DNA from 3 places in the Alicyclobacillus sp. SO9 genome. Region 2 is predicted to be linked to each of the others. Evidence: riboswitches for the same ligand, from Rfam matches in the RefSeq annotation. Region 2 holds a riboswitch; each other region holds the start of a gene.
What was found. Region 2 has a riboswitch for cyclic di-GMP ahead of GI364_RS02070 (hypothetical protein). Riboswitches for the same ligand answer to the same signal wherever they lie in the genome.
Positions count from the first base shown of each region.

Region 1: it holds a riboswitch for cyclic di-GMP, as region 2 does, so the genes downstream of both, GI364_RS05545 (FapA family protein) here and GI364_RS02070 (hypothetical protein) in region 2, are expected to answer to the same signal.
Region 3: it holds a riboswitch for cyclic di-GMP, as region 2 does, so the genes downstream of both, GI364_RS04225 (bifunctional diguanylate cyclase/phosphodiesterase) here and GI364_RS02070 (hypothetical protein) in region 2, are expected to answer to the same signal.

Region 1 covers NZ_CP066339.1:1,241,704-1,247,057, reverse strand. The annotation lists gene GI364_RS05545 (FapA family protein) at 1-1,510, opposite strand, end outside; cyclic di-GMP riboswitch class I at 1,595-1,685, opposite strand; gene GI364_RS05540 (CLC_0170 family protein) at 1,867-2,091, opposite strand; gene GI364_RS05535 (Ger(x)C family spore germination protein) at 2,107-3,381, opposite strand; gene GI364_RS05530 (GerAB/ArcD/ProY family transporter) at 3,350-4,480, opposite strand; gene GI364_RS05525 (spore germination protein) at 4,477-5,354, opposite strand, start outside.
Region 2 covers NZ_CP066339.1:483,041-488,394, reverse strand. The annotation lists gene GI364_RS02070 (hypothetical protein) at 1-1,641, opposite strand, end outside; cyclic di-GMP riboswitch class I at 1,716-1,802, opposite strand; gene GI364_RS02065 (hypothetical protein) at 1,903-3,570, opposite strand; gene GI364_RS02060 (glycosyltransferase) at 3,623-5,354, opposite strand, start outside.
Region 3 covers NZ_CP066339.1:940,161-945,514, forward strand. The annotation lists gene GI364_RS04215 (hypothetical protein) at 1-193, shown strand, start outside; gene GI364_RS04220 (GGDEF domain-containing protein) at 2,112-3,056, opposite strand; cyclic di-GMP riboswitch class I at 3,128-3,212, opposite strand; cyclic di-GMP riboswitch class I at 3,466-3,560, shown strand; gene GI364_RS04225 (bifunctional diguanylate cyclase/phosphodiesterase) at 3,528-5,354, shown strand, end outside.

The DNA.
Region 1 (5,354 bases), 760 kb from region 2:
GTTCTTCAAGGTACTCTTCATAGGCTTGAAGTTGGTTCAGAAGTTGAATTCCCTTTTCCAGCGTAAGCTCCTTTAGTCGAGGTCCAATCCAATCGGTCTGGATTAAACGAATGCAAGGTTCCAAATGCTTTCCAAGACTGTGCTGGCTTGTCTTTGCATACTGCTCCACGAGCGTCGACAGATGCCTCGGTAAAGCAACGTGGTACTTATCCAGTACAGCAGACGGCAAAACTTGTAATTGGGTTGATGCTTCGTTTCCAAGCTTTTCGCGCGCATCGTCCAGAACCCGGCTGACATCTTTCAAATATCGTTCCAGTCGTTCCACGGTTTCCTTAACGACGGTCAGTGTCTGGGATGCCATATCCTTTGCCCAACCGGCATAGACTTTTGTCTTGACACAGTGTCCACCAATCAAAATGCCGTTTTCACCGACTAATACAGAACCATAGACACCGCCTTGCACTTGAATCATGCCTGTAGCCTTGATCAGGCTCCCATCCTCTACGTCGCCGTAAACTTTCACATCTCCGTCAAATACAATCTGTCCATCCTTTGCTGTTAACCGATTCATCTCCACTGTCGGAACAACGTCAATGATTCGGGCGGTAAACACAAGCCGGCCTGCACGAGCCGCTAAAATCGTATTGTCATTGCGAATAACGCCGGGTCCGAGTTCAGGAGGTTTCTGTCTTGGCCTGGGTTTAGGTGAAACTTCGCGTCCAAAAATGTCCGTACCAGTGTGAGGAGGAACAGGAGCATCAACAACGCCAACTGCAGTCCCTGATTGTACCGCCTGCAGTTTCATCCGACGGTGAAGCGGATCTACATAATCCGGGTCTGGGAGTGGAATCTCCCTGAACTCTTCAGGTTTGCTAGGATAGGCTTCCAGTCCCCGCAGCACAACGCGTTCTACGCTGTCTGTGGCTAAAGCAAGTTCTGAAAGTGCGCTTCTGTCAACTTCACCTTTGTACTCACTTTGCTCCAGGATGTTCAACAAGTCAGCCTCGGTGGGTGGAGCAGCCGAAATTTCAACTTCATTCCACTCCAACGATAGTTTATTTTCAGGAGGAGAGTCTTCCGGCTGGTATAAGATGCCCGGTTGTAAATCAATTGACATAATTAACTCCATATTTCCAGATGCAGGAATAAGACGTATTTCACAGTGAGGGTCAATCTGAATTGGCGTGAGTGTGACTTGTTCACTGCCAGACAACTCATATAATCCGGACTCCATTGTAGTTCCATCAATCGTGACAGAAATCCGAGGGTCTTCAGGTATGAACAAAGAAGCTTTCACTCCGTTTTCGTGGGGTGCCGCGACAAAGACCTCGCCGTCCAAAATCGAGACAGTTCCGTCGACAGTTCCGTCAACAGTAAGATGAGTTCGCCGTTGTCTCGCTGCATCAATAACGCCTTGACTTGCAACATTCGCCTCGTCATGAAAAGAAGTTGTTGTCTTCAATCCCGCTTTCTCTTCTTTACTCTTTCTCCCAAATCGTCCTTTTAGCATGTAAGTCACCTTTCCTGGAACCCCGGTTTAGTTGCCCACACCCCTATTTACAAAAAAACCATCCAGTGTCGGATGGTTTCGCAGACGAGCAGCTGGCTGGCTTGGCGATACAAATCGCGGTAGCCCCTTGTAGCTTTGCGTTGCCGACGTTTCCGACGGTTTGCCTTGATTCGATGGCATCATTTTCTAATGTAAAAAATATAATAAATAGTCTAAACTAATTACTCAAAAGCAGATCAGATTGAATACTCTGAAATAAATCTACCACTTTGATTCCACTCATAAATAGGTTACCTTATTGTGGCAAAGTACACAATGACAGATATTTGAACAAACTATAGATAATGAACTGAAGTTTATAGCCACAACATTTGGTGGTACATCCAATTCAGAACGAACAATCCGAGTCCAATAGCGATATTGCCCCACCCAAGCCGCCGTGCCCATATCCGCTCTCTTGCTAATCTCAGGTGCCTGTACAACTGAACTTCAACGAGAGAAAGATACAAACCAGTGAAAAGGAACAAAAATGCAGCCAAGACAGGATAAAGTTGGGTGAAATCAAAGGTTATAAAACTCATGGCGTCCGCCTTTCATTAGACTTTCATGCCGCTGCGATGGGTTTGAAATGTAGCGACCACATTGATATTCAAGTCTGCGTACAGTTTTCTCCAATCCGTTTTGTGGTGAACGTGTTGTCTCCAGTATCCTGGCTCATAGGCTCTGACGTACTCCCCAAATCCAAAAATGTCGGTATGATAAACTTTCGTTTTATCAATAATTTTTTTCATATGGATTTCAGACCAGTTTGCCATTTCATTTTCTAGTCTCGTTCTAAAAACATGATTTTGCAGGTCAACTCTGTTGCGAGATTTTTCTTCCACATTCCCGTCTACATGGACATAGACTGTGACAACCGGTTTCCCCTTAACCATTTTCACTTTAATGCGATGGGCTCTCGCGAAAGAGGTCCAGACAACATAATCTCCTTTTGAACCCATGGGAACCATAATGGTCGTGTGGGTGGAACGAGACCCATCAAGCTGTTCATAGGATGTAACCTCAGATGGATTCAGCGTGTATTTCATTTTGCCGTCGCAAAAAGCGGCAATTCCTGCAACTTTGACTTGCTTCCCTGTCACTTCTAAGTAAGGCAGAATTGGCTCGCGACCCCACATTGTCTCTTTGCTTTCAAAACTACCGAGAAAGTCATGAGGCAGTTTTCCAAGGCGTATGGCACTTTGCATCGTCGACAGCAAGTACAAAGTCGGAACTCGCTCTAAAGGCGGCGCCGTCTTCATCAGTGTGGCTGCTTTGCCTTTACTGACAGTCAGCCACGCTGTGCGGCGAATTTGCGGATTTCTACGCAAATAATCCAGATATGGTTTTGTCCCAATGTCTTTCGCAACTTCCTCGGAAATTGTAATGATGCGCAAGTGTCCCAAAAAAATCCGCTCTCCCAGATGCTGCTGCAGTTCCTGCATGGCGTCTCCAAGTGAGGTACCAGTGGCCTTCACAACCCAGACAGAAGTCGCCGGATTGCTGCCACCTCCACCCCCGCCGTCACCGCCCCCCGGTCCCAATGGAATTCTGCCCGGAACAGCAACTTGTGCCGTCACACTGATTTTTTGTTTCTCTTGTAATTGATTGTATAATTTTGGATCACTCAAGGTTGCCTTACTATCGTGAGCCATGCTGGTTTCATTGTTTGAATCTGCAGATTGTGCCTCGTCAACGGCTAGTCCTAATATGATGGCACGCTGTTCGAGTTCAACCCGGTCCCAGCAGCCAGAGACAAAAGGTGTCGTCAACAGAACCGCGAGAACTGCAACCCATCTATTACTTCTTCGGACGAGACGGCTGAGAAACACGAATCTCCCCCCTTTTTCCACGAAGTACAGCTACCATAAAAAGCATAAATGGGTAGCCGATGGTTAGCACCAGTCCCCACTTACCAACAAATTGAATGATTGGATATAGGTGAAAAATGTCAGGAGGGAACATGGCTAATAAAAACACGACTGGCAAAAGCGTAATTGTCCAAAACTTGTGGTCCTGCAGATGGAATATCTCCTTCAGTACCCATACTGTAAAAAAGTAACTTGAATACAGCGTCGTGAAGACTGCCACTACCCAAACAGAAATAAAGACAGCATCCAACCGTTCGAGGATTTGACCGGGTATCTGCGTTGTTTTTGCCAATTCCAGAGTTGGCCAATATAGCACTTTAGCCCCTTCATAACTAAACACCCCCACACATGCAACCACAATTGCGACATACAAAATTCCGGCAACTGCGGTACCAACGATACTTGCGCGCAGCGCTTTCTGTGGATGACGCATGGCCGGAATGACAATGGTGAGTACAAAACTTGCTTGAAAGAGAGCTGCTACCACCAGTGCACCGTTGGCAAATGTCGTGAAGGAACCTCCAACAAACGGCTGTACATTTACCCAGTTTGCATTTTTCAACGACAGGATGACTATGACAAATCCTGGTGCCAGCAAAAATGGGATATAGAAGGTCTGAATATACGCAAATGTACTTAAGTTGTTCCTGGAAGCCGTCATCGCTAAAAAGAGCATGATTAAAGTGGTCACTTCGATTGGTGTTTTTGGAAGTACAGAAGTAATCGCTACTTTTCCGAATTCCCTGGCTGTTAGAGCGGTAATCACCAAGAAAAACAAAGCAAGGACCAATGGTCCGAGTCTCCCAAGCCATTTCCCCAACAATTGTTCGTTGTACGAGACAAAACTGTCTTCCGGAAAACGACTTCCCAAAATACTAATGATTGCAACACTTATCATTGCGACAACTGTGCCTGCAACGGTTACCAGAGGAGCTCCTGTATCTGCTGCCATTGCCGCAAATCGTGGAACGGCAAGGACTCCGACTCCCACAATACTGCTGGTAACAATGGCTGTAACTTCGAGGACAGTTATCGAATGAAACGAGTCTGCGGTCTTCATGATTTTTGTCTGTCCCCTTTTGGATCAACGGGATCGAGGGGGTGATGAGGTCTCTGAAACACTTTCTCCAGAGTGCCCTTTCCCAACCTTCGATTATTTTGAGGATGAACCTGCTGGGGTCGAACAGGCATCCACCAAATTGGCGCACGCATCAAAGCATCTTTCCAGCCCTGCCACTCAACGGGAACGATGGGGCTCATATAAGGAACCCCAAATGACCGAAGGGACAGCATGTGATTTGTAATGACAATCATTCCGATAACAACTCCGTATAAGCCAAAAATACCGCCAAGTATCGTTATTAAGAAACGGAGAATGCGCATTGCGACAGCAGCATTGTAAGCTGGAGTCGCAAAACTCCCAATAGTTGTAAGAGCTATGATAACAACGGTAATGGGACTGACAAAACCGGCTGCCACAGCAGCTTGTCCGATGACCAACACCCCCACAATGGACAAGGCGCCGCCAACTTGCTGCGGTAATCGAAGCGTTGCTTCCCGAAGCACTTCCATAGAGATTTCCATAATGAGTACTTCTACTACTGCTGGAAAAGGAACTCCAGCTCGTGCCCCGGCGATTGCCACGGCAAACTGCGTTGGGATTAACTCTGGATTGAAGGAGATAACCGCCACGTAGATACCTGGAAAAACCAGTGAAAACAGAAGGGCGACCACCCGCACCATCCGAATTAAGCTGCCCATAAGGGGGCGCTCTGAATAATCGTCCACAGTTTGATAGAACTGTGTAAAGACTGCGGGTGCAATCAAGGCGAAGGGCGTCCCGTCAATCAGTAACACGACCCGGCCTTCGCAAAGATTACTCACACACTTGTCGGGACGCTCTGAGTTTTCAAGTTGCGGAAATGGACTCCAGT
Region 2 (5,354 bases):
GCCTGTGTTCACAACAACCCAGTGTGCACTGCTTCCCCGTGTGATCTTCGCGACCAGCAGATTGCCTGCGGTTTTAGCGTCAAGCTGTGCTCCGCCTCGCACCAGTGAGGTTAACTCGGACAAAGCTTGTCCAGTCGGATACAAAGAGTTCATTGACTTTTCAGGTGCTTGCCCGTCGCCAGTCAACGCGAACGTACCGTATTGACTCACGGCATGGTGAACTTCAGGTGAGGCAACTTGTCCATTTGACATAAGTGCGTGAGCTCCACCGTGCAAGCTCCACCAATCCACCTCGTTAACACCAAGGCTTCGTGCCAGCAGCATGCTTTCCATCATTGCCGTTCCACCGATATTTTGAACCGTTTTGGGCCGGGGCTGAGAAAACAAATTAAATTCCGTAAACCACACCTGAATGTGAGATGCATATTTGCCCGTGTTTCCAATGAGCAATCTGCGAACCTCTGAGGTGATGTCCGGAACATCTTTCATGAGTGTTTGTAACAAACCGGATTGACTGACTGCGTTATCAACCGGGTATACGTGAAACGTAACAAACTGAATATACGGAGCGTCTGTTCTTAAAACTGTCTCATTCCACTTTAAGTCTGTACTGGACATCCTTCCGTTCAAGCCTGGAGTTAGATTCACACCCACCTTCATGCTTGGGTCTATCTGATGAATAGCAATCGCCATTTGCTTTGCAACATCGGCGTATTCAGCAGGAGACTTGTTAGCACGCAGGTTAATTGTTCCGCCAGCGTAATTTTCACTTCCAACTACCATCGCCCTGACCGGAATGTGGTGAGACACAATATACTGTGTCAATTCCCTAACGTCAGAGACCGATTGGCCTCCGTTCCACTGGGAGTTCATTCCGTAGTTAATGTTGAAGATCCCTTGGTTCCCCGTCGCCTTCAGCTCTGATGACCAGCGCAACATCGAAAATGGACTCGTGAAACTGTTCCATGTTCGATAATTGTCCGATCCGTTTCGTGAACGATTGAGTTTCCATGACCAAGCATCGTTATTAGGATATCTCTGCAACCCTGTACCGAGCTTTCTAATTGCTGGAATGGTTGACGATGCATTCATTCCGTTGTCCCACTCAGCCACATTCAAGCCAAAATTATCAGGAGAAACCTGCACTCCTGATGATAGCCTTGCCGTGTAAGGCAGCGGTGTGGAAGGATTGGAACTTGACGCTTGACCGGAAGTTGACTGACCGGAAGCCGATGAGCTTGAAGTCGTCGAATTGGATGTCGAACCTTGCTGTTGGGATTGTTGAAGTTGACTTTGCGTCGAATGACCGCCTTGCACTCCGTTAGAACTCTGCGATTGTGTATTTGCCATATCTGTCTTCGTCAAGGATGTGAGTGAAATCGTTTGTGATGTGCCTTCGAGGTTCAAATCGGATACCAAAGCAGATGACTGGCCCTTAGTCGTTCCATGTGCCTTCGACTGAAATCCCGTCTGCACATTGTCAATGTGGTTGCTATTGTCCGGGCCTCTTTGTTTGAGTATTCTGTGACCGCTGTACGATGAAGACTGAAAAACCAACCCTTTGATCGTAGCATTTTCCGCAACGCCTACTGAAATGATTGCGATAGGAAGCACTACCGCCAGAAGCGAGCCATAACGCAATGCGAAGACCTCCCCCAAAAAAAAGCAAGTGCGATATCCCCCGCGTGAGGAACACTGCACTTGCTTGCCTCCGCATGGGCAACTGGCTGGCATACATCTCTCGATGCGTAGCCCCTGTAGTTTTGCGTCCCCAGCTTTCACCGGGTTTGCCTTTTTCCAAACATCGTTATGATTTTGGTCACACAAGCTTCAAAAATATTTTTCTAGCTATGGTCTAGTATAGTAGAAACATTACTAGATTGTCAAATCTTGTCGTACCAATTAAGGAGCAGAAGACCCGATTGAAAAAAGTTTGTAGCCAAGGTTTCCAGAGAACTGTTTCGTCTCTTTGGCCCAAGCAACTTTACCCTGCCACAGTCCTGGATACGTTCTATTGATGGCATCCAATGCCCCCACGCCACCCGGGTTTGGAACTAGAAAATCACTAACGCGTCCCCTTGGATTCAGGAGAAGACTTTGAAAATTCAAATCACTTGTAATTACTACCTGTTTGGGGTCCTTGATGAATGGTACGACGCTAAAGGAGTCAAAAGTATCCAGCAACACGACTAGATGCGGGTGTTCATTAATGTAGTTCGCTACGATCTTCCCTTGCGTCATCCCATTATTCTGAGCCGCCTGGGATGCCGGAAGTCCTTCCACGACATGAGCAAAATTCTTTGTGACACCTTTCCCCATGATGGGAGTTTGTATCTCGTGAAACGTAACGTAGTTGCCGCCTAGCAGTACGGCTGCTGAAACGAGCAGCAAAAAATGTCGCACCAGCCAAGGTCCCTTTGCAATCACAACCATGAGCAATGCCACGAGAAGGATGCCAAAAGGAATATACGTGATAAAAAAGCGAGACCAAATTGCGGACGCATGCTTATAAATCATCACAACCTGAAAGAGTGGAATGGTCAGAAGTGCTGCCACAAACAAGAGTGCTTGACCGCGACGTTTCTTGCTGAAAGCAAAAACCAGTAAAGCACCCGCGAGTCCAACAATAGCAGGCGGAAACAAAAAGGAGAAGTGAGCTACGGTCTGCAGCGAGTAGAACAAGTGGTGGGCGTCCCTCAAAATGAGTTTATCATTGTAGCTTCCCGTACCTATTTGGGAAGCATTAGAATATGCAGAGTTCATGAAATACAGTGGATTCCCCATAATCGTCCAGTTTAAAAACACCCAGACCAATCCAGCGAAAATCAAGGGCAATCCCGCAACAATCAAATCCGCCTGGATGCGCGATGCGGAATACCCTTTTAAATACAAAGCCAGCAAAAGAGCGAGGCCGACCAGGGCGCCAAAGGGAACGGCCTCATATCTCGCACCAAAACACGCTGCCAACCACAGCCCGGCCGAAATCAGATGGCTGTGACGCCCATCATCCAAGTAGCGCACCGCACCGTGGAGTGCGCCCAGCATTGTAGCTATCATCATGGCTTCCGACATGCCGTTGGAGGAGTACAACCATATTAAAGGATTGAGAGCGTAAATCAGCGAATAGACAATCCTCCAGAACCGTGGAATCCCCACATAAAACAAAATGCGATTCAAAAAGTACATGCCAAACGCACTCGACACCGAACTCATCAGATTCGCAGCAAAACCATCAGTAATCAGTGCAGGGAACCAGTGATGAAACAGAACTATCGGTAATTCCACGATGCTCGGAAGAGGATTCCACACAAATCCCATGGCCGCGAGATGAAACTTAGGTGAAAAAATTGTGTAATACGCATTGAGTACTCTAGTCAGGGCATCTGAGTTGATAACATGAAGCACAAAAGCTAGATAAACGCCACCAGACAAAGCCATCAAGAACGCCAGGAAAGACAAAATGAAGGGCTCAAGCATTTCCAAACTTCTGGTTTGCCTCTCCTGCATTAAAGGCATCGAGTGTCTTTCATGATTCGGTCCTAATGAAGTTGTTTGAGATAAACTCGTCATGTATATTCGCTCCATCTGCAACCTGTATACATCCTGCAACTGGTATACATTGTTAGGAATTACTTCCGACAGTTAGTATTTGAGTGATAGATTTGTCATCTTTCTTCGCCAGCCCATGAATCGTCTTTTCCCAGTAAGACGGCTTAACAAACAATTGATAAAGAGCTTTCCATGACGCAATGGACATGAAAATCCAGTAAATCGGCGATAGCAACGCATATTTCGCCAAGGGCCAGGATTGGCGTTGCATGGTTCCAACCACGTTGACATAGGTAAATGCGAAATTCCCGAACATGAAGTTTATAACAGACAGATAGTAAATTGGGTTGTCATACAACTGATGCATAAAGTGAGGCTTAAAAATAAACCACAGCACGGTCATAAACCACATCAGCGGGTTGAGCAAAAACGTAAATGGTGTGCCGCCCACAATCATATGAAAAGCGGCTGTGCCCTTAACACCGAGCGCGCGGTGCAGTTCCACTGGACGACGCATGTGAACCAACCAGGTTTGCATGTATCCTTTGACCCACCGCGATCGTTGGCGAATCCAGTTGAGAAAATCAGCGTTAGCTTCTTCAAATGTCGTTGAGTTGACAATGGCTGTGCGGTAACCGTGCTTGTGCATTCGAATACCTAAATCGGCGTCTTCTGCCACATTGTATGGGTCCCAGGCGCCCATCTCCTTGAGCACATCGGCACGGAAATGGTTGGATGTTCCCCCCAACGGGATTGGCAGGTCGTGGGAAAACAGTGCTGGCAGTGACAGTTCAAACCAGTTGGCGTATTCGGCAGTGAACCAGCGGGTCAGGATGTTCTGTTCCGCGTTATAGTAGCTTAATTTTGCCTGAACACAGGCAAGGGTCTGGTCTTTGTTCTGTCGGAAGACAGAGATTGCCTTCAAGAGTTGGTCCGGCTCAGGAATATCCTCAGCGTCAAAGATAACCACGTACTCCCCGCGCGCCCTCATAAGCCCGTAATTGCATGCCTTGGGTTTGGTTTTGGGTTCGGAAGACGGCACAATGACCATCTCAATGAAATTAGGAAGTTTGGAAGCCTTCGCAATTTGGATGGTCTCTTCGTCGTCTTCCTCCAGCAGCAGCTTTACATCCAGACGGTCTTTTGGATATTGCAAGTTCTTAATTGCCTCCACCAAGTCAGGAAGTACTTCAGCTTCCTTGTACACCGGCACTAAAACGGTATAAGCCGGAAGCGAAACCGGCGGAATCTTGGCCAAATCTACTTTTGTCACCGTGTACTCTGTCGTTTGCTTAGCAGAGCGCTGCATGAGCCACAGTCGAAAGACGTTGTTTGCCGCATATATCAGTTGTAAAACGATGACGACGAAGGCTATTGTCCAAAGCGGTCGGATGGCAACGCCTCCGGCAAACAGAACCAGGAGCACAGTAGCCGTCACGATTTGCCCTCGTGAAAACCGAACACTGGCACTTTCATCGGGACGTCTGGCAACCAGTGCAAGGCGGCTGCTTTCCTCATGTTCTTTACTGTATTTAACAGCAAGGGCTGACATGACATCGCGGTAACCAGCTGCACAAATACGAACCTTGCACTGAAACTGTTGAGTGAGCGCTGTGAGTGCCTCGGAATCGTCCGGATCCACCATAGCGACGGTTAAAGTAGTCGCGTCTCGGCCCAGTGGAACGACCAGGTGCCTGTGCCAGAATTCATCTGAAACACTTTCCCACACTTGTGCGAGACTCGCGGCGTTGAGCATCGTCTTAAGCTGTGGTTGGTGCAGCAAATCCACCACCGGAATCTTACGC
Region 3 (5,354 bases), 460 kb from region 2:
GGCTTTGGGAATGAAGAGTCTGTGGCTTGATTTCCTTGCTATTGAACTTGTTGTTGGATTAATCATTTACTTAGTCCGCAAACGCAACACAAACTTAGTGAATTTTCTGACATTGTTTGCAACGGGTCCACTTCTATTTATGTTCGGCTACAGTTTGTGGTTGCTTGAAAATGCCATATATCATCATATCTAAGCTTTAAAGACTTCATAGGTATTTAATGATGTGTTCTTGGTACGTAAGGGTGAGTGTCTAAGCCTGTTGTAGGCAATTTCCGCATGAATATTCATCGGCAATGTCCTGCTTTGTGGGATTATCGGGAATCCAAACTATAATTTTCAAGTTGAATGTGGAGAATCTACAAAACTTCTGGTTGGGGTCGCAGAGTTTCATCTTATGACGATGACGTGACGAACCGTCATGACGTCTATATAAGGACGCAAGCTTTCTCGTATTTCTCTACTCTCAGACGAACATCTTCCATGAAACCGATAGCCAAATCACAGAAACTTTTCTTGAAATCCCGTGTCAAGCGCGACTAGGATTAAGGTATGAAAGAGCAATCATACCGAGATAAGGAAGGTGATTTCATGAAGGAGAAAACACGGAAAGATGCGGATGTCGGGACCAGAAGTTGGGCGAGATAATTCAGGCTTCGCAAATTCCGTCCGATGTTTTGCAGGACGAATTGTGGGACTTCGAAGCGGTGATGCGGTCCTACGACCAGTCATCACGGTATCGGACTCATATCGCGCAGACATTTCTACGTCTTTCACGTACGAGTAATACGATTTACATTTTTCACCAACAGGTGCTCTCGTGTGTGCCTATTTTGTGCGCGATGCGGGCGAGTGACGTTCCTGCGTAATCGTGCCAAAGTCCACGTCTTTTCTTGGATATTTCCACACATTGGGAATTTCGTGTTCCCGTTATAGTATGCCCTCGTATCATGCCTTCATGAGTGTCGTTCCTTTTTCCGTGTCTTGTATCCAACACGTGCTGAAGGTTCCATTTTATGTGATAGAGCAAGATTTTATGGTGGTGTATCTAGTTTCATAGGAGTCATAAATATGGCAGAAGAACTTGTTACTTGCGAGCAGTGCGGAAAAGAGAAGCCACGCTCACAGTTTCGTAAAGTTACTCAACCTCAGATGTATAAAACATGTATTGTAGAACGCAAAGAAAGGCGCAAATTGATTCAGAGGGTGGAGAAGACGAGCACGATCGCTGATGGGGGTGACGCATCCAGCCACGCACTGCATTACGTCTCGATAGCCTTCATCGTGAGATGCTCGATGCTTTGACGAAACGGTTGAAGTGTAATCAATCAATTACAATTGAAAAGGCTTTAGATTTGCTGTTTGCTGATCTATTCACCGTACAGGAACAGGCGTTAATTGCAGGATATACCGGGGTGTTTGAGCGTCCCTCTCTCACCGACGAAGAGGATTTAACATCATAACCGGTCTACTTGGCCGGCTTTATACCCTCTTTCACTTAAAGTGTAGAGCACTCTTAATCCGAGTCAAAAATGTCTCTTGATTTACAATCGTCGAAAAGACTTGAATGTACGAGTGCAGAAATGCATGGTGATCCATGGATCGTCCGTGTCATTTGTACCATACTCCCCATATGTCTCGGTTTTGCTGGCAGAGTGATAGGTTGATGACGATGTGATGAAGGACGAACGATGGAAACACACTCTTCTTGTGATTACCCATTCTACCTCGCTGCGGGCTATAGCGTCCTTCAATCGTTAGGGAAATTATGGAAGGTAAAGGGCGGGCGGCTCTTACGTTGACCGCGAAACGACAGGGATTTATCCATGCCGTTTGTCGTGATGAAAGATAGAGGCACTTAGACCTCGATTTTTCAGCCAGTTTTATGTATTCAAGGTTGGAAGATCAAAAGGGGAAAATCAGACCGAAATACGTGGGATTTCTTCATAACGAGCGATTATCTGCCAACTCCTCATGTATACTCTATTGTGCTGGAATATCCGAAGATTATCTCGGCTTACTCACAGAAGAAACATACGAAGTCAGAAACGTAGGTTGGTGATGAAATCCATTTTCGTTAATGTTCCTCGTGTCCTCGGTTAAAGCATTGGTCTTTAATCCGTAATACTGGGTATTTTACTTTCATAAAGGCGCTTGTCGGCGCATCGAAAACAGGAATCCCAATCACGCCCGTCTATTCCTAACTTTGCGCATCCAACGCTGACGGTGTACGCTTTGTCCTTAAACCACTCAATAACTTTATTGGTCACTTCTCTAGTGTCTAAAGGCTCCGTTTCCAAGGCGAAGACAAATTCATCTCCTCCGAATCGAGCACAGATACCTTGGCTGCCAACGGATGTTTTCAGTAATTGCGCCACATCTTGTAGCACGGAGTCCCCAGCAATATGCCCGTGAGTATCATTGATCTTCTTGAAATAATCTACGTCGAGGACTCCAACGACAAGATTAGCAACATTTCTATTCACCAACTGTTTGAATTTTTCAGTAAAACCTCTACGATTGAGAATCTCAGTCAGACTGTCGTGACGACTGGCGTGCTCAGCGATTCGTCTTAGGGTCAACATCTCAAGAACAAGAGATACATATGTAGAACAAGCAGATACAAGGTCAGTTTCTTCAGAACTGGGCATTCTGCACATTCCAAGAACGATGGCTCCTACCGGTTCCTCTTTTACAGTTAGTGGCCACGCGCTAACATATTCAACGCCAGCCTCTTCCCATACCTTTCTCCAGACGGGAGGACCTTCTGACACGTGGAACCACCTTTGAGAAATGTTATAGGAACTCCCTGAAAACCATTTGCCGTTGGATATGAATTGTGTCAATTCCTCTGCAGTGTAATCTATTCCCCAGGGAGAATAAACTTTGACATGAGGGTCCTCTTCCTCGGGAATGAATTTCTTGCGATAGATCATCATTCCCGCATCCAGCCCAAAGTCGTCGTGTAGAAGCAGTGCGACCTGTGAAAAGAGGATTGTACCACGCTCCACTGAGGCCCAGTGCCGTGATTGTTCAATTAAATCTTTGAGTTGTTGCACCCTTATGTCCCCCTATCAAAAAACACATCCGTCATCATCCGGATGTGCCACTATATCTTCTGTATCTCTATAACGGCAATCCGGCCAGCATGGCTAAATAGCGGTAGCCCCGTGATTTTGTGTCCCAACCTTTCGGCTGGTTTACCTTTTCTTTTTGATCTTTATTCAATCTACCACAATTTTCAAATACACTCAATCAGTTATAGATGCAATGTCAATGGAGTCCAAGTGACAAAACCGGCAGTCCTGTGTAGCGAATCTGATTATTGGGATTTTCTTAATATGACATTGAAAGTTCAATATAATCCGGTGTGGCTACTTGATCCTAATTACTACATTGAGGAAGCTTTGATTGAAGTCCGCTGATATTCTGTTACAATTATCGTCAAATTGTAACAAGTTGCGCCAAATTGATAAACGGCAAAAGTATCGGAAGGTACTGACGCAAAACTATAGGGACTAACTCAGGTAATGTCGTACCTGATATGTCAGCCAGTTGCTCATTTTCAAACTCTGACTCAGTCCGAGAATGGGGAAAAATATCGTTGGATGACAGAGAATATGTCAGACTTGTTCGCTATCGTTGACAAGAACGGCCTTGTGTTGTACGCTTCTCCGTCTCATAAACGTTTATTAGGCATTGATCCCAAGAAGTACATTGGACACTCGTTATGGACTCAAATTCATCCTTGGGATCAGGATAGAGTGCAAAGCCAGTTCGTGGAGATGATTGAACATAAGCAGTCCACCAAAGTAGAGTGTCAATATCTTCGTGCAAGCGGTACCCCGTTATCGGTTGAGGTGATTTGGATTCCCCTAGTCGATGTGAATGAACAGGTGTCTCAAATTGTCGCCATGGCGAGAGATGTTACAAGGAGAACGGAAGCCGAAAAAGAGTTGTCGGTGACTGAGAGATGGCATCGTGCTCTCTTTGATAATCATCCGGATGCTGTAGTATCCGTGGCTCCTGACAGTCGACTTTTGTCATGTAATGTGGCCTGTGAAGTTCTCATAGGGCAGACATATTACGAGATCACGGGTCAATCATTCTACCGCTTTGTAGTTCCGGAATATCACTCTGATATGGATATTCATTTTTCGCGCGTGATGAAGGGTGACACAGTTGACACCGAAATAGAGGTCCTCCATAAAGATGGACATCACATTCCAGTGAGTTTAATTGGTTTGCCGGTCATTGAGGACGGAACGGTTGTAGGAGCATACGGCATTGTAAAAGATATTTCCGAGCGAAAGCAAGGTTTGACACAGATACGCGGGCAATCTCGAATTTCCGAAATGATTGCACTCCAGAAACCCCTAACCCATATCCTTGAAGAAATCACAGCAGTAGTAGAGAATATACTCCCAGGGAAACTCTGTTCTATTTCACTGGTGGACAAGGAACAGCAAACTTTGCAGTGCTGGGCTGGTTCACGTTTGCCCAAGGAATTCGTTAATAATCTGAACGGTATCGAGTTAGGGTCTTGGTGTAATCCAATGACGGCTGCCGCCTATAACAATGAAACGGTCATTGTTGCAGATGTCTTGACCGACAGTAGGTGGGTAGAGTTTCAGGAGAGTGCCCGTGCTTCGAATATTCGAATGTGCTGGTGCAAGCCGATTGTTGACCAAAATGAAACCGTCATCGGAACGATAGACATTTACTCTCGCTCTCCTGAACCCCCAAGTCAGCATGATCTACGTATAATGGGGACGTTTGCTTATCTAGCCAACGTAGCAATCGTAAAGGAAAACGACCGGCGAGAAATCACTCGCTTTCTGTATCACGATCCCTTAACAGGGGTCGCTAATCGAATGCTCTTTGCAAAAACTTTCAATACCGTTTGGGACAGTGCACAGAAGAACGGGAGTGAAATTGGACTCATTGTCCTGGATATGGATGATTTTCAGAAAGTAAATCGACAATTGGGTCATACCTATGCGGATGAATATCTTAAAATTGCTCTTGAACGGGTGGAAGAAACATTGAAGGGGCTTGGCATGATTGCTCGAATCGGTGGCGACGCTTTTGCGGTACTTGTGCCCACGATACAGGGAACGGGAGAACTAAAGATCGTCAGTAAGAAACTCCAAGACACCTTTTCTCGTCCTATTTCTATTGATGGTCGGGAAACGAAAACGACTATCAGTATGGGAGCAGTGATCTATCCTACGCACGGTAGCACGTTAGTTGAGTTGTTAAGAAATGCAGAGACCGCGATGCTTGTGGCAAAAGGAAAAGGGAAGCGGCAATGTACAGTCTTTGATACTTCTATGGACACTGCAATTGAGACACGA